One region of the Cohnella sp. LGH genome, then DNA from elsewhere that is predicted to be linked to it. Evidence: riboswitches for the same ligand, from Rfam matches in the RefSeq annotation. Region 1 holds a riboswitch; the other holds the start of a gene.
The links. A riboswitch is a leader RNA that binds a small molecule or an ion and turns the genes downstream of it on or off. The one in region 1 is predicted to bind cyclic di-GMP.
Positions count from the first base shown of each region.

Region 2: another riboswitch for cyclic di-GMP. It lies ahead of J4772_RS10460 (transglutaminase-like domain-containing protein); the one in region 1 lies ahead of J4772_RS00635 (fibronectin type III domain-containing protein).

Region 1 is NZ_CP072117.1:144,013-156,307, reverse strand. Features, by position in the region: gene J4772_RS00645 (hypothetical protein) at 1-150, opposite strand, end outside; gene J4772_RS00640 (fibronectin type III domain-containing protein) at 56-4,114, opposite strand; gene J4772_RS00635 (fibronectin type III domain-containing protein) at 4,142-7,909, opposite strand; cyclic di-GMP riboswitch class I at 8,338-8,437, opposite strand; gene J4772_RS00630 (hypothetical protein) at 9,121-10,833, opposite strand; gene J4772_RS00625 (LacI family DNA-binding transcriptional regulator) at 11,075-12,067, opposite strand; gene J4772_RS00620 (GH116 family glycosyl hydrolase) at 12,079-12,295, opposite strand, start outside.
Region 2 is NZ_CP072117.1:2,560,512-2,572,806, reverse strand. Features, by position in the region: gene J4772_RS10480 (glycosyltransferase) at 1-1,293, opposite strand, end outside; gene J4772_RS10475 (nucleotide sugar dehydrogenase) at 1,323-2,636, opposite strand; gene J4772_RS10470 (polysaccharide deacetylase family protein) at 2,665-4,113, opposite strand; gene J4772_RS10465 (class D sortase) at 4,353-5,045, shown strand; gene J4772_RS10460 (transglutaminase-like domain-containing protein) at 5,106-5,921, opposite strand; cyclic di-GMP riboswitch class I at 5,935-6,020, opposite strand; cyclic di-GMP riboswitch class I at 6,055-6,142, opposite strand; gene J4772_RS10455 (SpaA isopeptide-forming pilin-related protein) at 6,273-10,805, opposite strand; gene J4772_RS10450 (hypothetical protein) at 11,030-11,329, shown strand; gene J4772_RS10445 (purine-nucleoside phosphorylase) at 11,398-12,222, opposite strand; gene J4772_RS10440 (phosphopentomutase) at 12,252-12,295, opposite strand, start outside.

The DNA of each region.
Region 1 (12,295 bases):
CCACTTGTATATTCTTTTATATCCGGGTTTCATCTTTTCACCTCGAAGCTTAGCTTTATTCCACTCTAAATTGCATGGATGACTGTCCGTCAATCTTGGACTTAAATAAGATGGACGTAATTTCCCCAGACCAGACCGTACCCGGGGCAACGCTTTGATGTACCCGGAATTCAATCATCCCCGGTACATTCGCGACCGTCAGAGGGGAGCCGGGTATTGCGCCATTGCTCAGAACATTCTTCTCTGGCGTGAAGCTGTATAAATCGATGACTTCCAGTTCATCGGGATTGTACTTTACGATAAACTTTCGCTCGCTGAAATCCTTGACATCGAACGCCAGCAAGGAGAAATGAAAGGTTTGCCCTTGTACGACCTGAACCCGGTAGTCGGGATTGGTGGTGCTTGCGACAAGAACGGGACTCCATGCTGTTACTCCGGTCATGTTCTTCGCTCTCACCCGATAGGTGTGAGTCGTTCCCGGCGACAAGCCTTCATTCAAATAGATCGGATTGTAGCCTCCGTCCACAGCTTTACCGTCGATTTCAATATCATATCCGGTTGCGCCTTCGACTCGTCCCCATCTCAACTCGATGCTGTCGTTCGTAGGGAACCCCTCTAATTGGCCCGGAGCGTCTGGCGGATTCGGCAATGTAGACAAGGAGAGAACGGCCACCCAGACACCCGAGGTTCCACTCTGCTTCAACCTGATTCTATAGGTGTGAAATTCGTTCGGCGGAAGCCCGGTTTGCTGAAATATTGTGTCGGTTCCGTTGTCCACGATGATGCCGTCTACCTCAATCTCGTACTCGGCGTCCGGTGCAACCGTATCCCAGGACAAGGTAATGGAGGAATTGGTCACCAATGCGGCAATATTCGTAAGTGACTCGTTCGCATCGCTCTGGCTAGGGAGCGTCTTCATCGCAACCGGACTGCTCCATTCGCTCGTGCCGCTGATATTGACTGCGCGAATCCGATACTTATACCTGCTATTGGGTGACAGTCCGGTATGATTAAACTGCGCACTTGTCGAATTCATAATTGTTGTACCGTTGATTTCGATGTCGTAGCTTTCCGCATGCGGAACCTCATACCAGATCAAAGTAATCTCCTTTTCACCAGCCGTCAGCATAATATTCGTTGGAATATTCGGCTTCTCCGGATGCGTAGTTACATCCAGCGGCAGACTCCATGAACTCATCCCTCCCGCATTCGCGGCTCTGACCCGATACGTATGCCCGGTTAGCGGGTCCAAACCATCATGGATGTATGTCATACGGGCCCCGTTATCGAGAATTGCTCCGTCCGCCTCAATTTCATAGCGGTCAGCGCCATCAACCGGATCCCAACTCACCGTAATCTGATGCATAGTCGGCTGAGCGTCAAGCTGTTCGGGCGCAGTCGGCGGATACGGCAAAGTGATTTGCGTAACCGAACTGCTCCACTCGCTGGCACCCCCAGCATTCTTGGATCTGACTCGATAGATATGTTTGGTTAATGGTTGTAACCCCTTGTCTACATAGAATAAACGATTACCATTATCGATCACCTTGCCGTCCGCTTCGATATCATATCCATCCGCGCCGGTAGAAGCATCCCAAGTGACCGTGACCTCCGTTTGCATCGATGTCGTTTGTATACCGGTCGGAATCGAAGGAGGATCGGGCAAGGTATAGATTGTAACCAGACGGCTCCAGTTCCCCGTCCCCCCCGCATTGGTGACCCGCACTCGATACTCATGTGGAGTATTGGGAGCAAGATTGTTATGCACATAGGTTGCAGAAGCGCCGTTAGGAATGATCGCGCCATCCGCCTCCACGTCGTAGCCCGTCGCTCCGCTAATCGCAGGCCAGGACAATGTAATCGAGCGCTGTTTGGCTGTTGGTGTAATCGTGGCAGGAGGAGCGGCAAGTGTCGTTCCTATTAGTGCTGCACTTGTTTCAGTCTCCACTCCCGCTTCGTTCCTCGCTTTTACTGTCAAAGCGTATGAAGTATTTGCCGTAAGTCCGGTTATGGTTATCTTTTTATTGACCGGAGCAAACCAGACGGGAGCAGCGGTTAATGTTCCGGTCGCATTTACGTAACGGCCGCCCGCCTGAATGACGTATTGGGTTCCATCCGGGTTAGTATCGTTGATGGATAGATCCAGGCTGGTTTCCATAGAACGGGTTATGGACAACGTAGGATTCTGGGCTGCCGTATAGATCTGCTGTTCGCGCGAAGAAACAAGCCCGACTTTGTCCCTCGCCTCGAATTTCACTTGGTATACCGTATTAGGCATAAGGTATGCAGCCGTGTGGGACGTTTGGCTTGTCCACCCGCTTGTCGCTGTTCCGACGGTATAACGATACGAGGACGTTTCCAGACCTGAACCGCCATCGCTCGCGGAACCGGAAATCGAAACCGAACTACTGGTAGACGTAATGTTTAGTGAACCTAATAAAGGCGCGGTTTTATCCACATATACATCGACCGACTTTTGACCTGTCTGCTGCCCGTTGCTGGCGGTAAATCTGAACGCATGCTTCCCTTCCGCCAGCGTACCGATATTCATGGCGCTAAAACTGACCGTTTGCGCCGTTTGCGGATTGGAAACGGACTTCGTTTCTCGTGGCGATGCCTCATTATCCAGATAATAAGCAGCCGTCAATGGAGAAGCGTTAGGCCCCGTTACCTTGATGATCGGAATAAACGAATTGTCGTTCGGGCCAAAAAACTGATTTTCGACGGGTGCGACTACTTCCGTTACTTTGGGTATCGGCGTATAGGTTATGGTTAACGATGGAGATGTAAGATTTCTTATCGTTACTTTTGTCTGATCCGCAGAAATAAGATCCGGGAATAACATAATTCCATAATTCGGTTTTCCTTCAACCACGTGACGAACATACTTCTCCATTCCTGTAAACACGACGGGAGCGTAACTATTAGCAGGCGTGTTAACTACAGTAATTAATTCACCTTGACCTGGTATTTGGGAAGGGTTGGAAGGCGACCACGGTGATGAGTTCATAAAACTTTGTATGATTAATGGTCGGTTATCCCCGTCTTCGGATCTTATGCGATACAATGTTAAAGTAGCGCTCGAGACAATCCCATCAATAGAAGACAAATCAAAATTCAAATAACTGATATAAGCGTGGTTCCAAGCTCTTCCGCCCACAGGTATTGTAGAAGAACCGAAATAGAGTCCACTTGTACCGTATGCCTGACCTATTCGATAAGCAACTTGCGTAGGAGATACTGCCACCGTGGGATCCACTTCGATAGGATAAGTTAGCCCCGAGTCATCCACAGTAAGATCGATGTATTGCTTATTTCCTTGTTTTCTCAAAACCTGTTCAACAGACCTGACCGTTCCGTTAGCATCGATCAACCAAGCCGGCAAAATAAAAAGTTGATCGGTAGCCAATTCCGAGTTAAAATCACCCTCTACTTCAAACGAAAAGGTCGATGGCGCATTTTTATCCTTAAGGATAAAGGTTTCTTTCACCCCCCCGCCAAGCACCTTTAACGTTACATCGGTCGATTTCCAAACATCTACGTAAGTCAATGTCTGTTGATCTATCAAATTTGCCTTTGCCTTGTTCGCTCTGGTCGGCTTAAACCAAATTTGGTCCTGCCCCTTCTGAATACGATAGCCTTGCTGAAAGTTTTTAGGCAATGAAACATTGAATGGTACCTGTAGAGCTTTATATGAGGTATTGTCATAGTCAAACGTTTTTTGCCGATTGAGTTCCTTGTTCTTTTTAATAATTTGTTTGACTTCGCCAAAAACTTCTTGCGACATCGGCACATTTATATCTTGAATTTCTGCTTCATCGATTAATGAGGGGATGATATCCTGCCAGTTTCCATACTGGTCCAGATAATGCTGTGGTTCCAACGTAGAGACCATCTGCCTTGAGCCGTTCTCCAGCAGATAGTGCTTCGCATTGGCTGTGCGCTCCTCTACCAGTTCCCACTTGCTTGTCTTATCATCAGACGTGGTTGATGCGGCGACTGTCGATACTTGCAAATCTGTGGACTGAACGGATGCGTAGCTTGGTTTATGAGATAATGAAAGAATGAGAAATAAGGATATAAGCAATGCTGACAGTGCCCTTTGATACGACAATCAAAATCCCCTCCTAGTGATGAATCGCTATTCGACGAAGTATGTGATTTTGGAAGCTTCATTGGACCTCGATATAAAACGAATGATATTAACAGTCGTGCTTTTGGCATTCGAAATCCGGAAAACGATTTTCCCGTTCGCGATTTCACTGATGCTCATATTCGTACCCCTGATCGGCCCCACTGCTAATTCGATCTCGGGCGTAGCTACGCTCAAATCCTCAATTTCCAGTTCTTCCGGATTATAAGTTACCGTGATGGTCCGTTCCGTCAGACCCGGTACGCTAGGGGCTACGATAACGAAGTTAAACATCGTACCTTGCCCGACATCCACCGTCAGTTCAGGAATGGTACGAGGTTTGATCTTGTTCGACCATGGGCTTGACCCAACCGCATTCGATGCTCTAACCCGATAGACGTGCATCGTGTTCGGAACGAGCTCCTGATGGGTAAAGCTTGTCCCAGCTATCCCGGTAATGATTCGCCCGTCCACTTCAAGATCGTAGCTCAAGCTTCCCGGCGATGCGTCCCATTTCAGTTCTATATAGTTCGTATTGGCAACCGCTCTGAAGCGTGAAGGCGTAATAGGAGAAGTCGCTTGAGTGCTAAGTTTGCTCCAATCGCTCCAATCTCCTACATCGTTGCCGCTCTTGGCGCGTACCCGGTACGTATGGACAGTGTTGGGAAGCAAATTGCGATGGATATACGTCGTCGCCGTACCTACATCCACAATGACCGAGTCCGCCTCGATTTCATAACCGGTCGCACCCGGAACGGCCTCCCACTCCACTGTGATTTCCGAGCTTGCCGCATACAGCTTTGTTATTACAGGCGTGCCTAACTGCGTAGCCTTCATTAAAGCAGTGCTCCAAGGGCCTGGTAGGGCACCGCTTTTTGCCCTCACCCGATACGCATGCCAGGAATAAGGAAGCAGCCCGTCATGCAAATACGCTGTAACGTTGCCGACATCGATGACCTCGCCGTCGACCATAAGCTCATAGGCCGTCGCTCCGGGCACAACTGTCCAAGAGAGAGAAATCGCCGTCTTCGATAAGGCTTGAGCACTCAATACCGGCACATCCAGCCCGGTTGTTGCAGTCAGGAACTCGCTCCACGGCCCAGCCCCCGCTTTACCGATTGCCCGAACCCGGTAAGTATGCTCTGTGTACGGCTTCAACCCGGCATGCACGTATGTCGTGCTTAGACCATTCGGAATAATCTTACCGTCCGCTTCCACCTCATAGCCTACCGAACCGATCACCGGATCCCAGGAAAGCGTAACCTCATTGCTTGTTGATGCTGCACGCAAGTTTAAGGGCACGCCGGACAATGTCGTATACGTTACCGGCTCGCTCCAATTACCGACGACAGAATGGTGCCTTGCTCTGACTCTGTACGTATGTTCCGTGTCAGCTTCCAGTCCCGAATGTTTGTATTGCGTACTTGTTCCAACGTCGACCGCTACTCCGTCAACCTCAAGATCATAGGAGGAAGCATTCTCTACTTCATCCCATTCAAGATGAATATGATCGCCGGCAATGGTCATTGCACGCAGGTGGCTTGGAACGGAAGGGAGCGTAACTGCTTGGACGGCCTCGCTCCATCCGCTCGACCCCTCACTGTTGTTTGATCTGACGCGGTAAGTATGAATCGTGTTCGGTTGCAAATCGGCATGCAAATAGTGCGTAACCGCAAGGCCTCCTACAATCGTGCCGTCAACCTCTATGTCGTAGCTATCCGCCCCGGAAACCGCATCCCAACTCACAGCGATGGAAGTATCCGTCGCTACGGTATACAATGCGCCTGTCGCCCCGGGCAGAGTTGACTTGGCCACGATGACGCTCCACTTTCCGAAACCGCTAGAGTTGCGAGCACGAATTCTAAATGTTCTCTGAAGATTCGGATTAAGATCAAGCTCGGTGTAAGTCGTGCTGTTCCTGTTATCGATTACTGTATTGTAAGTTTCAATGTCATATCCTTCGGCGCCTTTTACTTCATCCCACGTTAGCGTTACGGAGTTGCTTGTTGATTCTAGACGAATATTTACAGGAATACCCGGCAACGTCCAAATCTCTTGTATCGGCGACCATCCGCCTTTAATACCGTTATTTACGGCCCTTACCCTATACCTATGCAGCGTTCCCGTTTCTAGTGGAGCATGGGCAAAAACGGATTGATTGCCTAATGAATAAACGGCCCCGTCCGCCTCAATCTCATATCCATTCGCATTAAAGGATGTCGTCCATTCGAGATTTACGGTGTTCTCCGTTGCGACCGTCGTAAGAACGGGCACCTCGAACGGCGATAATTGACTCTGCGGAACAATTTCCTTCGCTCCGGATTCGCTTGCCCAATTTAATAAGATGCGAGGCTGCTGCCCTCCGCGGTTGGCATATTCAATTTGGATGCCATACTCTACCCCGGCCTCGAGCGCCACCGAGCCGGAATACTTGCCGTTCTCCGTTGCCTCCCACTTATCAATGAGAAGCGTATCGTTCACCCACAATTTCACCCCGCCTCTTACGTCTGTTTCGAACTCATAAATCTCGGAGAAATACGGTGTTATCGTTCCTGTCCATCTTACCGACATGTTTCCGTCGTTAAGCCCCGGCTTGGTTATCGGTAATATATTGTTCAGGTTTATATTCTCATCGACGACACCAGTGAGATCCCCGGTCAAATTCGGTTCGGAATAATACTCCGCATTTAGTCCGTAAATTCTGTAATTCAGTTTCGTTTGAGCATTCTCGCCCATTCCAGTAGAAATGACAGGTCTCTGATTGGAAGTAATGCTGCCCCCGATGGCGACAACTCCGCCGGTTTGTATGTTCAGACGGTTATTTACGTGAATATCATTTTGAATGAATAAATCCCCGGAGTTAACGTGGATATTCGTCGTTTGGTCATTAGCGATCAGTTTTCCGACAATCATTTCCTGCGCGATGTTCATGTCCACTCTGGTGTTAATGTGCAATTGGTCAGAAACAAATAGTCGGTCCGCTTGTACATTTAATTGTCCGTTGTTGTATATAAGGCTTCCCAACGTAAAGTCGCCCGCCACCTGCAAGGTTGAATTATTATTCAAACGGAGCGTTCCGCCGATCCACAAATCCCCTTTGCTTGCTGACGCTGATAATTGCGGGTGAATTACGTTCAGTGTCAGATTTTCATTTGAATTGAAATCCCCTTTGATGACCAACGTTCCGTAAACAGTCAGTGCAAAATGTCCAGTCGTATTGATTCCGTCCACAATTAAAAATACCGGTTTGGTTGGCGAACCAAACGTAGCGGAATCGCCTAAATTGAGATGTCCGGTCTTAATAACGGCTGTCTCATTAGGACTGTTGTTAATTGCCGCTCCTAATTGGCTTGCATTGCATCCTGTGCAAGGACTGGCCAGCAATTCCATCGCTTCAATGCGTTGCTTTATTGCAGACATTTCCGTGTTTAAATAGGTACCGATCGCTTGCCCTAGCCCCCCAACTTTTATAGAGGGAATGGCGTTATACTGACTATTCTGCTTGCCGGATATCAGAATCGTGTCCCCGGGTTGTTTATTCTGCACCGCCGGTAACCCGATATAAGGCATGGACATTTGACGGATCGCCGGGCCATTTTTCATAATCGTTAACGATTGGATAGAGGTAGATGGACTTGTTGCATCTCCTTTTAATGTGAGCCTACCGTCCTTGACTTGAACCCGTTTTTTCATCGTATCTCGATCGCCGGCCGCAATTTCAAATTGATCCCAGAACACGACATCCTCAACTTGAAGCGTATTAACACTGCCGTACACAGCATTGCCTACACTGATCTCAACCTCATAACCTCCGGATGGCAGCGCAATCTCCCATTGTCCTCCGGGCTGTATGACAATAGATGAGCTCGATACCGAAGAACCGTAAACAGCCTCATTGACTGAATAGGCGGTATGATCAAAGTTCCAACCATATGTAAGCCCATTTTTCTCTCCGTAAACTTCTCCATAATCCGGCGTATATGTTGGTGAACTAGTACCTTCGGCCCCTCCAAATTGAACGCGAATATCGGATGGTTTAACCAACGAAGCTTGAGCAGGATTGCTCTCCCATGTCGAAACGACTATTTGCGCAAGCAGGGTAACACATAAAACTCTTGCTACTAAAGATAATAAATGATTTTTCATGTCACACTCTCCCTTAAATAGATAAATCAGGGTTTTCAGAAAACAAAAAAAGCCAGCGAGCGGGCAACCCGGCGGCCATAGCAGTCGATGAATTCTACCGACACCTTAGGTCCGTGGCTTTGCGTCCCTGCCTTTCGAACAGGTTTGCCTTTATCAGTTCACATGGCTGTATCTCGTAGCGGTTTATTGTTCTTGAATAGGTAAAATTACCCTTTCGCCCTTCAGTTTACACCATTTTCCTTTTTTGTTCTACTATTTTCTTCAGAAACTGATACTTTCGATAGAGAAAAGGGGAGACTGTGGAATTAGGACTTTATAGAGTTAATTGCTCTATTCCGAGGACAGGAAAACAGCTGGTGTGGGGTGCGCAGTAAGGAATATAAATCAAGTACAGTTTCTGAATTCTAGAGCTCTGCGGGAACTTGTCTCTTAAAAGGAGAAAGAAGCTCTAAGAGCCCGCCTCCAAGCCCATTTGCTTGTGAACGGCGATAATGCAATTGAGCTGGTTACGTCTCTCTTGGAGCAGTGTATTTTGAGAGGTTCATTCTCCATTCATGATTCGGTACATCTTTATTCCTGTGAGGTAAGCGCCATTAACACGGCCTAATTGTCGGGCAATATAAGAAAACTGCTCGATTGTGTTTGCAAGTTCTCCCTCCCTCAACGTACTCCATCCAGATCCAAACGGTTCCATCCTGTTGATCTTCAACCAAATAGCTCTGTGCAGAGTAGATGGAAACCGGAAGTTCGCTCAAAACTCCTGACTCAAATACAGGCGCTTCACGTGGCCCATAGTTGTGCTGTTCCAAGTGATCTTTCTCGACTGTATCCGGTTCCCTAAGCTAAAGCCGCCGAGAAGCCCCCAAGAACACCTCTGACGTCAGAAACTTGCTCAAGGCCAATAGGAGAATAACCGAAGGAAGGCTTACGATAGCTCCCAGCTGCAGCATAATCTCGGGAGATTGCTGCAGGTCCATGCTTCTGCTTAACATAGCGACGCTGGCGATAGGAGAGTAAAGTTCGGGATTGCTTGTATAAACGAAAGACGGAATGTAGGAGTTCCATAAGCCGACAAAGTTCAGTACGCCAAGCCCCAACAGCGGTTTCCATACTTTAGGCACGAAAAGGGTGAAAAAGGCATGCATTTCCCCCCGTCCCTCCTGCTCGGCCTGCAGCTTTAAGGAAGCGTAATTTGCGTTAAAGACGCTCTTCAACACAAATACGCCCACAATCGCGACTACTCCGCTGATCAGCAGCGGGAAAATCGTGTTGACCGCGCCCAGCTCCCTATACGCCATATATTCGTGTAAAGTAGTTCCCGTTCCGATCGCCAGCACAAACAGCAGCACAAGCTTATAAAGTCCGCGACCGGGCAGCCGAGAAACGGTGAGAGGATAAGCGAGCATGAGAATGATCAACAGACCGATCACGGTCACCGTGCCGTACAGGATTAGAAAAAGCATAAAATTTTGCCCCGGGAAGACATCGGATAAGGCTGGCCCGCCCCCTTCGCCGATAAGAAAAGGATGAACGAACAGGAAGTACAGGAAAAACAGCACGATCGCCGAATACAGCGAAGCGACGACAATTCCGAGCGCGTTGCGCCCTGCAGAAGCACCGAAGCCTGAACCCGAACTGGAGTCCGCGGACTTGCCGAGATTCACCCGCTTCACTCCCGAAGCATGAGCAGAGCCGCCGGTGAACAGATCGCGGAGGAACCATTTTCGCACAAGAAAATAGGCCGCTAAAGTAAAGACGAGTTGAACCGCAAACTGAAACAGCCACACCGCCGAGGTGACGCCGTAATTGGCATTTATAAAGCCGATCCGAAAACCGAAGGTATCCACCGTATCGCCTACTGAATAGACGAGAGGGTTGTTCAGCAGATAAAGCAGATCGAAATCGGTGGACAGAATCGTGGACAACTGGATCAGCAAAAACGCGACAAGCGCCCGTAAAGCGGGATAGAACGTGGAAGTCTGCCGGACTCCGGGCGCATGCGAGCCGGATTGATAGGCTTGAATCGCGGCCAACGCAAGAAGCACGGGAATTCCGCAGGTTTTCAGAGCTTCTAGCAAGTAGACGATCGCCCTGAAATACGCAGGATCGGTCAGAAGCAGGCTATCTATCGAAAAGATCGATTGCGTAGGCGATAACAGATACGCCGCTACGTCCGCAAAGACGGAGGACGGGATAAAATACGGGATCAGAAAAAAAAGAACGAACGCATTACGCAGCCGAGCAGATTGAATTCCGCTCAGCGCGAGCGCGAGCATAAGAGCGACGGTTCCAACGACGCCCATATACGAGAGCTTGATCGCGAGCGTGTTCCCTAGAACGCTAACGAATTCCGGCATGCCGAATAGCGCTTCGAAGTTGGCCCAACCTGTCCACTCGCTCCCGAATATACCTTTGAGCGGCTTCACATCTGTAAAGGCCATACGAACTCCGGCAATAAGAGGAACCATTTTCAACAGGAAAATAAGAAGCAACGGCAGAAATGCCAGCAGGTAGTGAAATTTATATTTCCAAATTCGTTTGAGGTAAAGATCCAATGAAGGAGCCTCCCATTCTCATATTCATTCACATACATACCAAATTGTACCATCCAATAGCGCGGATCGTCTACAATTTCCGCAAGTAGAATTCGAGCCTGAACGGAAGAACCGAAGCGCGAAGTCCTTTTAAGGTTCGACTGAGCCGAAACCGACAAAATAAAGATCACTCCATTTCAACCCGAGCTTGCTAGGCGGGTGAAATAGGGTGATCTTTTTTCCAATCCTCGAATTTGCAGCTCTACTCTGCGGACGGTAGCGCCAGCGTTCCCGGTATAACGACTTTGCCGACCAATGCATTCCCTTTGATCGCTTCCACGAGAAACCGCACGGACATCTGACCGACCTCCAGGCGCGGAATATTGACGGTGGCGATCCTCTCGGCCATTCCCTGGCTCCCTCCGACATTGTCGCAGCCGATCAGCTCGATTTCCCCGTCCGCCAGCCCGGCTTCGTTCATCGCCTGCAGGGCGCCGAAGGCCGCGCGATCGCTTACCGCGAATACCGCGGTCGGCCGCTCGGAGAGTTGAAGCAAATATTTCATCTCCTGGTAGCCTTTAATATAGCCGTCGTCGAAGTTCGGAGTGATAAACTGCGGATCAAGCGGCATTCCGTGCTCCATCAACGCGGCGCAATAGCCGGCATAGCGGTCAACCAGCGACTTGTACTTAACGGGGCCGCTAATAAAGCCGATCCGTCGATGTCCCCGGCCGATCAAATATTCCGTGGCCAGAAACCCTGCGCCGTAATGATCCGAGTGCACCGACAGAATGTCGCCTTTATGCGTATAGTTATCCACGAGCACAAGAGGAATACCCGAGTGCCGCAGCTCGCTGATAAGCTCATCGGTAATCAAGCCGCCGCCGAGCGCAATCAGCCCGCCCACCTGGTTCAGCCAGGCTTGGGAATCGGAGCCTTCCCGGACAAAGGAGAGCACCATCTCGTAGCCGAGGAGGCTGCATTCCTTCTCGATGCCGTGGATGATTTCGCCGTAGTAGGGATCGGTTTCGAAGGAGGCGTACTGTTCAATCAGCACGCGAATCAGCAGTCTTCCTTCCGCTAGAGCCCGATCATGGCTAAGCTCTGCGTATGCTTGGCGAATCGTATGCTTCGTTTCATCGGAGAAGGAGCCTTTCTGATTCAGAACCAGCGACACCGTCGCGGGAGAGAACCCCGTTCGATCCGCGATTTCTTTAATGCTCGGCTTTCTTCTGCTTTCGTTCTTCTCGCTCATAATTTCACCTTTCATGCCGACAATTTGATCTGATTCACGGGGATACGGCCGGAACGAACCTCAAGATACGGTCGTCCATCCTTTATTCCTGCTATACCATATCCTTCGTTCGTACACAAGAAACTCAAATAATCTCCGGTGACTCGAGGGGATACGTATAGCGTCTGTTCAACCGCGTCGTAACGAATGCCGCTCCATGCCTGGATCAGCCCGTAGGAGGCGAGCGCG
Region 2 (12,295 bases), 2.4 Mb from region 1:
AAACTTCTGATTCAACCATGCGTCGGAATGCTTGAGCACTAATTCTTTGCGGTAGCAGGACAACGGCCCGGAAAGACAAGTCACGCTATCGAACCAGGATTCGGCCGCTTTCATAATTCGGAACGCGATATAGTAGCGGACGGTTTGAAGCTTGGTGATGGAATTCGTAAATTTGTTTTCAACGTCCGTCCTCCCGGCTACGCCTCCAACCTTACGATCTTGAAAAGGCTGAACAAGATGACGGATCGCGGTTGGTTCGAGGAAGCTGTCCGAATCAACGAACACAACCAAATCGTGTTTCGCCATCTCAACGCCTTTGACTAACGCCACCCGCTTCCCGCCGTTCTCTTCAAGCAGGAGCATCTTCACTCTATCTCTAGTACCGAAGCGCTCTGCCTCTTTGTGAATCAGTTCAATAGTCTCTTGAATACGCTGTGGGGAATTATCCGTGGAACGATCGTCTACTACGATCACTTCGAGCTTGTGAACCGGATAATCCTGATTGACGCAGCTTAGAATCGTACGGTGAATCCACTGCTCCTCATTAAAGCAAGGGATTATAATTGTAACGCCGGGCGTGTAAACAGGATTAATCGGCACATCCCGATATAACGATCCAAACAAATATCTCGACAGCAAGAATGCCGCGGCGATGATGCTGTACGTATACAAAAGCGAGTTGTATTTGAAATAAATAACGCTCTCCGCGCGCATAAGCATGACAAACAAAGCCGTAAAGAGCAGCAAACTACTAGCCATGTAAACGGAATATCCCCAGCGCTTTTTCTGGAAATATTCAGTCAGCGGTTTGACGAACTCGAATGCGACCATTGTCTGCTCTTGTTCGTCATGCTCTTTGACAAGAATTCTCACAACAGTAGCTTGTGTTTTAACGTTCGATTCGAACCCTTCGGGCATCGCTCCTGGAGGAATACGAAAACGAATCTGGACTTTGCCTCCGACTCTGAAGGAATCCTGTGACAGATCATCGACCGCAATCAAGATGCCCGTTGCTGAAACATCCACAGATCGACCTCGGACCGGCTTACCCTTCCTAGCTAAATCGATCATCACCTCAAACTCCGCAACATAACGCAAACTAAGCATACGAAGTTTATCGTGGATATTCCCTTCCTGCTGGGCTCCGCTTTCCTCGCTCTTAAGCCCTCTGCGATCAGCCGAGTTTCGAAGCTTATCCGGGTCCGGCACATAAGCTAACGTACGCCTGTCCCCTTTTGGAACTGTTAATATTTCTTCGACAGTTTTCTTCGGCTTCTTCTTCAACTTTAACATTTCGCTGCCTCCAATCCGTGAGACCGACGCTACAGACTCCAGTAATGGAAGCCGTTTTTCTCAAAATCCGATTTGTTGAATACACCTTTTACATCGACTAGAACCTTGGTTTTATTCTTGGCAAACATAGCCTCAAAGTCCCGTGCTGTCATCGATGCAAAGCTGCTATGAGGTACGGCAACTACAACGGCATCAAGCTGCTGCAGATGCTCCATATTCATTAACTCTATGCCGTATTCCTCAAACGCCTGTTCAGGATCAACCATCGGATCTGTTACAAGCGGCGTTATGCCATACTCGTTCAACTCATGGATCACATCAATGACTTTCGTATTTCGAATGTCTGAACAGTTTTCCTTATATGTAAGTCCTAGAAAACCGATTCTGGCACTGGAAATGTCTACTTTAAGTTTGACCAGCATTTTGACGATACTCTGTGCGACAAAGCTACCCATACCATCGTTAATGTGGCGTCCGGCAAGAATAATGCGCGACCGATATCCCGTGTCCTCCGCTTTATAAGTTAAGTAATACGGATCAATCCCGATACAGTGCCCTCCGACCAAACCCGGTTCAAACGGAAGGAAGTTCCACTTTGTCTTCGCAGCCTCAAGCACAGCTCTTGTAGGGATGTTCATTTGCTTAAATAGCATCGCTAATTCGTTCATGAATGCAATATTGACGTCGCGTTGCGCATTCTCTATCACTTTAGCCGCTTCCGCCACTTTAATGCTCTCGGCCCTGTATACGCCGGCTTCAATTATGAGCTCGTACACTTTGGCAATCGTCTCAAGCGTTTCTGTGTCCATTCCCGATACGATTTTTATGATATTTTCCAGACGATGGACTTTATCTCCCGGATTAATTCGCTCTGGCGAATAGCCGACCTTGAAATCCTCTCCGCAGCGCAAGCCGGATTCCGCTTCCAGAATCGGTACGCAAATCTCCTCGGTCACACCAGGATATACGGTAGATTCGAAGACAACGATCGCTCCCTTACTCAGCTTGCTCCCAACAAGCCGGCTTGCATTCTCAATGTAGGTCAAATCGGGAACATTCCCGCTGCCGATCGGCGTCGGTACAGCTACAATATAAAAATGCACATCCTCAAGCCTCGAAACGTCTGAAGTAAACGATGCTGTACTGTTTCTTACAGCCTCATCGCCGACATCGTCAGTCGCATCTAATCCATTCCGGTATCCTTCGATTTTCTTCTTGTTTAAATCGAATCCCACCACATTTACTTTTTTAGCAAAGGCTAGCGCAAGCGGCAAGCCAACGTACCCCAATCCTACTACCGCGATAGACTCCATTCTGTCCAACAGCCGATCATAGATATTCATTCTGTTCTCTCCCGTACTCCCGAATCGTCTACTCTTGCACCCCGACTAATTCCGCCATTTTGACGAATGTGAAACCCGACTTCCTCAGACTTTCGAGCACTGTAGGTAGAGCTTCGATCGTATGAATATCGTCAAGCATGTGAAGCAAAATAACGCTCCCTTTATCCGTCTTCTCCATAATTTTATTCACAATATCCTCTGCGCTGTTATCCGAGTTCCAATCGAGCGTCGTTACGTTGTACAGCGCGATATTAGGTAGCCCGATCGCAGAAACGATTTTGGCGCTTTTATCGTCAATTTCTCCGGTAGGAGGTCGGAACAGCATTGTCGGCTTCTGTTGAATGGCTTCTGTAATGACTTGATGAGCTTTGACGACATCTTCCTGCAATTGCTCCGGAGTCAAAGTTGTAATGACGGGATGGGTATATGTATGGTTTGCTACATCATGTCCTTCCTCAATCATTGCCCTTGCCAAATTCGGATTAGCTTCTGCTCCTTTGGCTCGTAAGAAAAAAGTCGCTTTCACATCATACTTGGCCAATATATCCAGTATCTTGGTAACCGTATAATCGGTCCCCCAATCATCGAATGTTAGCGTAATTTTCTTTTCGTCCGTCATTACATCATAAATCAAATTGTACTTCGCGTTTTCGTAATCCGGGTTGATCCGTACGGCGTCGTAACCTTCGATTTGCTCCAACGGCTTCCGCTCTCCACCATGCTTGATCAATTGTCCCAAAGGAATGAAGTCGTACCCCACCTCTTCTGCAGCTTTTGCCACAAGCACAACATCTTCCAAGAGCGAGGTATTCTCTTCCGCATCAATGGAAATAATTCCGCCTCGGGTAATGTATTTCCTGATATACAGTTCCTTCTCTAAGTCAGTCTCCTTCTGCCAATTATGCAAAAACAGGCTGTAGACAATAACAGCATCCATACCGTTGTGAGCAGATGCCAGTCTTACATCGTCGGTATAGTCGCCAGAACGTGTGCGAATGTAACGAGGAGCAACCCCCGTTTCTCTCTCGATAATTTCGTTGCTGAGACGAATTTCTTTATAAATCTGCTCATAACTAAGATTGGACATATCAAGGCGATTCAGCGTATTGTTCTCAACCTCATGCCCTCTGGCCAAAATCAGTTTGGCTATGTCTGGCTCTTCCGCGACGCGCATCCCCGGCAGAAAAAAGGTCGCTTTAATCCCGTACTTATCCAGCTCATCTAGCAGCTTGGTCATCGTAACATTGTCGCTCATTCCGTTAAATGTAAGAGAGAACTCTTTCTTCGCCGTATACACATAGGGCATTACCTTGCTCATCGGTCCGCTGTACCGCTCGATCACCGGCGTTGCCGTTGTTGGCTCTTGCTCGTTCTTCTCGCCGCTGAATATTCCGCATCCCGTAACTATGGAAATTAGCAGTACGATAAACAAGCCCTTCGCAATCCAACGAACTCGACAAATTAATAATCCATTCATTAAGATCAAGCCTCTTTCTAATATCCGGTTTTCATCAATAGATCAAATTACCTATTTAATAGGAGAAAAGAACCAATCAACCAAACATTTATATTCTACCACGCCCTACTGAACAATTTCTAAACTTTTCTAAGTCAAATAGAAAAATCCGTTTTCTATTGTACAGTTTTTGTTCAGCCCGATAGTTTATTATTTCAGTTTGAACGTATCATGTATAGATAAAGGCAGATGGTAAATCTATGAAACGAACTGGAACAACCGTCACTAAAATCGCTTCCTACGCTTTGATTGCCGCAGGCCTAACATTGCTAGCTTTCCCATTTGCCCGAGAGTACCTCCAAGATAGAGAACAGAAACAAATTTTGCAAGAATTGGAGCAATCTTTGTCGTCCGGCGATCCCGCACGCTCCTACAATATTCAAGCAGAGTACAGCCGACTTTCTAACGTGCTTGACGCGGGGCTGGAACAAGCAGGAACGGAAATTGATTCGTCCGAGGTCCCTGAGGAATCTCAAGAGCCTATGGATGAGCGAACAATCGGGATTATCGAGATTGACAAAATCGATCTTAAGCTACCGATTTTAGAAGGAGCATCCGCGCAAAATATGAAGGTAGGTGCGGGCCATATGACGGAAACCGCACCGCTTGGCGAGGTCGGCAATGCCGCAGTCGCAGCCCACCGGGCCCGAACAAAAGGACGAATGTTCAATCGACTTGACGAAGTGGAAATCGGCGACCAAATCGACATCCGGACAAGAAACAGCAGCTTCGTCTACAAGGTGACCGACATTAAAGTCGTTCTTCCAAACGATCTGTCCGTACTGAAGAAAGACGAAGACAAAACGACTCTTACACTAATCACGTGTGATCCGCTAGTCAATCCAACGCATCGTCTCATCGTTCACGCAGAACGGGTTGAAGCTCAAAGTTAAACTCTCTATGCGAAAAAAGCGTCCGGAATCTATAACGATTCCGGACGCTTTTAAGTTCAATCAGTAATATTTGACTGCCGCGTAGTCGCTTGCTTTTTTGTTAAATGTGATCTTCTTGGCACCTTTGCTCAGCACTGCGTCAACAGTCGTGTCTACAACAACCCATTTGCCGTTCAAGTAAACCTCGTTCCAAGCGTGGTATTCATCAACCAAGTTCGTCTTGCCCATCGCCAGTTTGGTCGGAATGCCTACGCTGCGCAGCATAGCCGCGTAGAGAGTAGCGTAACCATAGCAGATGGCTTTGCCCGAGGTCAAAGTACCGTCAATGTCCGGAATGTAATCCGCAGCAACCTTACGAGCCAAATCTTTATCGTAGCTGACATTTTGAATGATATATTCGTAGATAGCCTTTGCTTTCTGTTCATCCGTAGCAGCTTTCTTCGTCAACTCCTTGACTTTGGCCAACGCCTTGTCGGCTTCCTTCCAAGCTACCGTCTGCGTCGAATTCAAGAATACATCAGGCTCATTCTTTACCGTTACATCGACCTTATCTGTAAGGCTCACGCGGTACTTTTTGTCGACAACATGCTCAAGCACCGTAATTTCATACTGCCCGTTGCCCAACTGCAGCGGCAGCCACACCGTCTGGTCGTTCGTTGTCGTGCTCAATGTATATGTATAGCTCGCGCTTCCCTTCGAAATCTTCGCCTTCATGTCGACTGATGTCTTGTTAGCCAGTCGGATGCCAATCGTGCCTCTCTCCAATTGGATCGTATCCAAAGTAACTTTATTTGCTTGCGTATCAGCGAAAGCGATTGCCGGGATCGTAGCGAAAAGAACGAAAGCGGCCAGTAACACTCTTGTAAATTTAATCATAATCCTGACTCCTTTCGATAGCTGGCTGCCATTCCTCATAGAAGAGAAGGCCCTCTAGCTTTGCGTCGCTGCCTTTCGACAGGTTTGCCTTTATCGTGAAGCTCGTCCGAAGAAAACAAAAAAAGCCGAGACTTTCGGTAGCTGGCTGTCATCCTTCCAACGGAAGGGAAGACCCTCTAGCTTTGCGTCGCTGCCTTTCGACAGGTTTGCCGTTATCGAGCTTGCTTTTATAGTAGAAGTATAGCAAATTTTCATAGATTATGCAAGGAAAAACCTACCGATTTCTCGGTAGGTTTGGAATATTCTATCTCTATTGTTTTTTATTATCTTTTTAGTCTCTCTATTCTCTTTTTATTGGTTTTTGGTACGGAAAATGCGATTGCGGTTGAGGAAAAGGATGCCTGCAGCGATTAGCGCAATGCCGGCAAGCTGCAAAGGAAGCGAGCTGTCTTCACCGGTTTTCGGCAATTGTTTCCCCGGAGTTTTTCCTCCCGCATCGATCCCGCCGAGTGGAATATCATCCACGTCGATCTCGACGAGAATTTCCTGTTCATTACCTTCCGGATCGGTCACGATGATGGTGAAGGAGTCTTTGCCTTTGTAGCCTTTGTCAGGCGTATACTTCCATTTACCATCCGGCGTGATCGTCACCGTGCCGTGCTTCGGTTCTTCTCCGACTTTGACCTTGCCCTTCTCAGGGACCTCGACTTCGCCTTTAACAGGCTTGTCTACAGTCGTTTCCTCTTTTACTTTGTCCCCTGGGTTCGTCGGCTTCGGAGTCTCTGTAGGCCCCGGAGTCGGAGTAGGCTCCGGTGTTTCTGTAGGCTGTGGAGTCTCCGTTGGTCCTGGCGTCTCTGTAGGTTTCGGCTCCTCCGTCGGCTTAGGCGTTTCCGTTGGGCCTGGGATCCAGCCTCCTCCTCCCGAGCTTGGAATTCTCTCGTTTGTTTTTTCTACGAGTACGGCTTCTGTCTGGACAAGAGTAATCTCAAACTCTACTGGCGTATTATTCAATTTGTATCCTGAAGGAGCTTTAACTTCAATAAGTTGATAATTGTTTGCAGGAAGATCCGTCAGCAGCAGTTGACCGTTCGAATCGGTCGTCAGCTTGGAGACGTCGATTCCAGCGACCGTTTGGAAGATCGGGTTGCCTTCCAGATCAACCATGTTTGTCTGTTCTCTCAATTCAAAAATAGCGCCTGGAAGAACCTGACTCTTGCCCTGATTATACTTCGTCAGTTGAACGGAGCGTTCGTTCTTCTTGTTCTCAATCGTGATCATTGTTGTTGGCTCTGTAATCACAATCGCTCTCTCGGCTTGTTCGATTACAAACCCGTCTGCTTTCGTCTCGACGAGCTTATAGTTTCCGTACGCTAAGCCGTTGAACTCGATTACGCCATTGACGTCCGTTTCAGTTGTAGTTACCAAGTGTCCGTCGGCATCATACAGTTGGAATTCAATGCCCTGCAGTTCCTTCGATGTTTTGGCATCTACCTTTGTAACGACAAGCTTACCGCCTGTACCTTTTGTATTTTTCGCCTCAAGTTCGACAATAGCAGTCTGATTAGCCACGATCTTAAGTGGTATTGGTATCGAGATCAGCTCGTAGAACAACGGCGCTTTAACTTCAACTAATGTATAATCGCCGGGTTCCAGATTTCCGGCAGCGATTTGCCCGTTATTATCCGTTGTCAGCAGTTCACCAACTTGAACGCCATTCGAATCCAGCAACTTAAACTCGGCGTCTTTTAATTTAATCGAGTTGTCCACGGAATCGACCTTGATCAGTTGGAAGCCTTGACGAATTTTCTCGTTCACAATTTCGATTGGAGCGGCATTGCCTTTGAACTCAATCGTTTTGCCGGCTGCAAATTGCGGATCTCGCACATGTCCATCCGGCGCTGCAATCTCTTTAAGCCAATATGGCAATCCTGCAGCATTGTAACGATACACTTTCTCCGTTTCAGCGACTCCGTTGGCATCCGTCGTCAACGTCTCCAGAAAAACGGACTGATTGGAATTCCAGAGCTCAAATTTGGCATTCGCAAGCGGGTTACCTTCGTCGTCCTTCTTGACGATCTTGATCTTTTCTTTTCCACTGGCAGCTCCGGCAATCGCTCCGCCGAGAGAAACATGGATACTCTCAGAGTTGTTATCCTGAACCGCGGATGCAGACTGTCCTGCAAATTTGGCTTGGTTGAGAATATTTGCGCCGTTGTCTGCAGTAATATACGACTTGTAACGCAATGTGTAGGCCGTCGTCAGCGACTCCTTAAACGTCAGGGAATAGGTGTTGCCTGTAACGACAAAATCATACAAGGCCTTATCTTCCAGATCCAGCTTATTTCCCTCTACTTGGCTGATGTCGCCGTTATTATTCGCTTCTATTTTTGTTTTGTATAGTTCGAAAGAATCTGAAAGCAGAATTTGATTGTTGTCCAACTCATCCGTAAGCATTGAACCGGCCTGAATGTAAGATTGGCTCGGATTAACCACCACCGTCCATTCGGCAACGTCGGAATTCCCTACCTGCTTGCCTGTTTTACTGATGTATTTCCCACCGTGCTTAGGCGTCACGTCGACATCATTTTTCTCAAACAATGGCGTGGAAGGAGTGGCGCTGGCGAACAGCTTGGCATCATTGGAGTACGCCCCTTCAATCGGGGTGGATTCTCCCAGTTTTGTCTTGTACTTAATCTGATAAGCGGAATTAATATTGCCAAGTTTCAACGCAAAGCCCAATCCATTCGGATTTAGCACAAAATCCGGGGCCGCCTCTGCAATCGTAACAGGCGCACCTACCTCAATCGCATTGTTACCTGCCTGCAAAGTCAAATGGTTGACTTCCAGCGATCCGGGAACAAACGATTGATTGGCCGAATAGTTGTCTGTCACAATCGCATCGACAATCGTATGTTTGTTGTAGTTCACATAGATCGTCCATGCAATGGTTTTTTCTTTGGCATTATAAACGCCTGTCTTATGTCCGTTCTTCACCGTGTAGTTTTGAGGAACAACTTCCGCCTCTGCCTTCATCGGAGCGGGCTGTTCGACATGATTTCTTTCAGTCCAATCCAATGTCCCCACGTTTTTATATTTTCCGTCCGCATGTAAAGCCTTCGTAGGATCAAACGTGGTCGTATAAGTGAATGTCACCTTATCATTGATCGGACCTGGAATCTCAATCTTGAAGCCCTCTTTATAGTTAGGGTCAGGAACGATCGTATACTGACCCTCACTCAATCCTTCAACGATCAGACTTGAAGGGTCCACCAAAGGATCCACCATTTCCATATTACGATTGGCATATTCATCCTTGATGACGATATTCGTCATCGTTTTCTTATCCTGGTTAATGACAAGCTTCCACGTAATTTTTTTATTGTCAAAATCTTCTTTTACCACACTCTTATCGAAAATAACCTGATAGACGTTTTGTGTGGCAGGCACGCTCCGGCCATCGGAGTATACGGTGTTCGTTACCGTCGCACTCTTATAGGTCCGAAGAGCATCTTTCAGTTTTATCTCATATTCAATATCGAAAGGGGTGTTGTTGATTGCATCGTTAAACGTGAGCTCGAACCCCTCTGCCGTATTCGTGGAAGTATGAGATCCAGCGTATGGCGTGCGGCTTTCAAATAAACCTGAAGACGAGTTAAGAGTAACCTCATAAACCTTCAGCGAGCCGGTAACCAACTCATATCTGCTTGTATCAAACTTATCCTCAAGTATTCCGGCGCCAGCAACAAAACTTTGCTGATTGTAGTTATACTTGATTTTCCATTTGATCGTCTGTGTCGTATCCGTATAATCTTTTGCTTCTTTCTCCAACGGCTTGTTAAACTGAATAGTAACTTTATTACTAGGTGTCGACTGTGACGCAAACGAATCGCCGGTCAACTTGACATTGTTCGTGTATTCTCCTTTAAACGTGCCGCTCGTTACAGGCGCAACCGTAGTCGTATATTTTATTCTGGTTGCATCAGTGATCGTCCCCAGATTCAGTTCAAATCCGCCTGCTGTTACAGTAGGCGCGATCGGATTACATGCCCCTTCAGAGAAGGCTTGGGTACTAGGATTCTGAGTCAGTTTACATACCTGTACACTTGCCGCATCAAGGGTAACCCCTGGCGGAAGCGTATCTTCAAGCTTGGCATTTGCAATCATATTTTCGGCCTGATTAAATTCCACTACCCAGTCAATTTTATCCGAGTTGCGTCCGTTTTTATTGTCTTGTCCCGTCTTCTTGATGCCGTCCGTAACCTTGCTTGCCACTTGAACCGTGATCGGAGCCTTGCCAACCGAGCTAAAGTCAATTTCCTGCTTCAAACCATTGTCAAATGCGCTTGCTTTAAATTTGGTATAAGCCGCGAAGAAAATCTTGGTATCCGCACCCGGATTATACGTAATCTCGTCGTTAAAGGTTAACGTAACTTCTCCGGTAGCGGGATTAATCTCATAGGTTCCATAGCCGCCGCTAATTTCTCCCGTTTTCTGATTAATCATCGAAGCGTCTATCTGTGGAGGAAGACTAAAAATATAGGTGTCGCCATTTCCGGCGCTATGTCCCCCCTTCAGCGTCCACTCGTAGATAACGGCAACAAAGTTGTTCAGATCGGGTCTGTTCGGAAGCTCCAGACTATTTCCTACATAGTTCATCTGAACGCCATTGATGTCTTGCACGAATGAAGGCTCCGTGTCGTATAGCGCAACACTGTCGGTGACCATCTTCGTTGAATTAATGGTTCCACTCGCCGCCTGCGAAGAAGGAGCCACAAACAACTGCGTCACCAACTGCAGCATCAGCGCGAGCGCGACAAATACCGTCAGCTTCTGCTTGGCTTGTCGAGCTCGGTTCTTGCTTACTCTTACTCTACTAGCTCTCACATTATCCATCCTCTCTATGTAAGCATTGCAATTACATGCGGACCTTCCCCGATGTTTATCGAACATTCTCCGTTTTCCGCATGCAAAAAAAGCACATAGCTGAATATTATCAACGTCGCCTGAACAACTTCTGAAAAAGTTCTCGGAAAAACCTCGAATCTTGACATCCGAACACACGTTTGCTAAAATTAGTAAACAAGGAATAGTGGAGAGGGGTCTACAAAATGTCCGAAGAGCGTCTGGCCAGGCTGGAGGATATGATGGGGCAACTGATTGGCATGGTGGGGAAGGTTCTGAGCGAACAGCATGAGATGCGCAGGGACATGGCTGAGATGAAGCAAGAGATGAGCGAAGTGAAGCAGGATATTAGCGGGATTAAGCAAGAAATGATCCAAATAAACGGACGCATGGAAAAGGTAGAAGCCGGACACCCTCATTTCAACGACTCTATCCTTTATCTAATGGACAAGTCTACACAGCACGATCATGATATCCACGTTCTGAAGAGGCATATTCTCAAATAATTTTGCAACTTTATAACAGAAGAAGGAGCCACCCCCGAGGGCAAGCTCCTTCTTTGTGTTTACCGCTGCTACATTTTCGGAAGAACCGTCAGCACGAGAGACAGAAACTGTTCTTTTACCCGTTCGGTCGTCTCCATGACTTCCTCATGCGAGAGCGGCTGATCCAGTATCCCTGCGGCGGCATTGCTGATGCACGAAATGCCGAGCACCTCGATGCCCGAGTGCCGGGCGACAATTACTTCGGATACGGTGGACATGCCCACCGCATCGGCGCCAAGCGTCCGCAGCATGCGGATTTCGGCTGGCGTCTCGTAGTTCGGGCCGAGCAGGCCGACGTACACGCCTTCTTTAAGCTCAAAGCCAAGATCCTTCGCGGTCTCCTTAGCGATGCTGCGCAACCTTTTGCTGTATGCCTCCGACATATCGGGGAACCGCACGCCAAGCGCATTGTCGTTCGGGCCGATTAGCGGGTTTTTACCCGTCAGATTGATATGATCGGCAATGAGCATCAAGTTACCGGCCGCGAAGTCCAGATTAATGCCTCCCGCCGCATTCGTCACCAACAGCTTTCCGACTCCTAGAGCCTTCATGACCCGCACCGGCAATGCCGTACGTTCAGGCTCATAGCCTTCATACATATGGAAACGGCCGCGCATCAGCATGACGTTGCAGCCCTGCAGCTTGCCGATCAACAGCTCTCCCGCATGTCCTTCTACTGTCGAAACTGGAAAATGAGGAATATCCTCATACGGAATCGTAACCGCATCCTCCAGTTCGTCTCCAAGCACTCCAAGGCCTGAGCCTAGAATTAAACCGATTTCCGGTTGAATGTCCGTCGTTCTGCGAATAAACGCAGCCGCTTCTTCGATCATCGTTTGTGTTATGGCTTGCATAGGATTAACCTCTCCTCTATTCCATCGGTTTATTTCAGCAGCGCGAGAAAGCTGGAGCCGTGCGTTTTGAAGT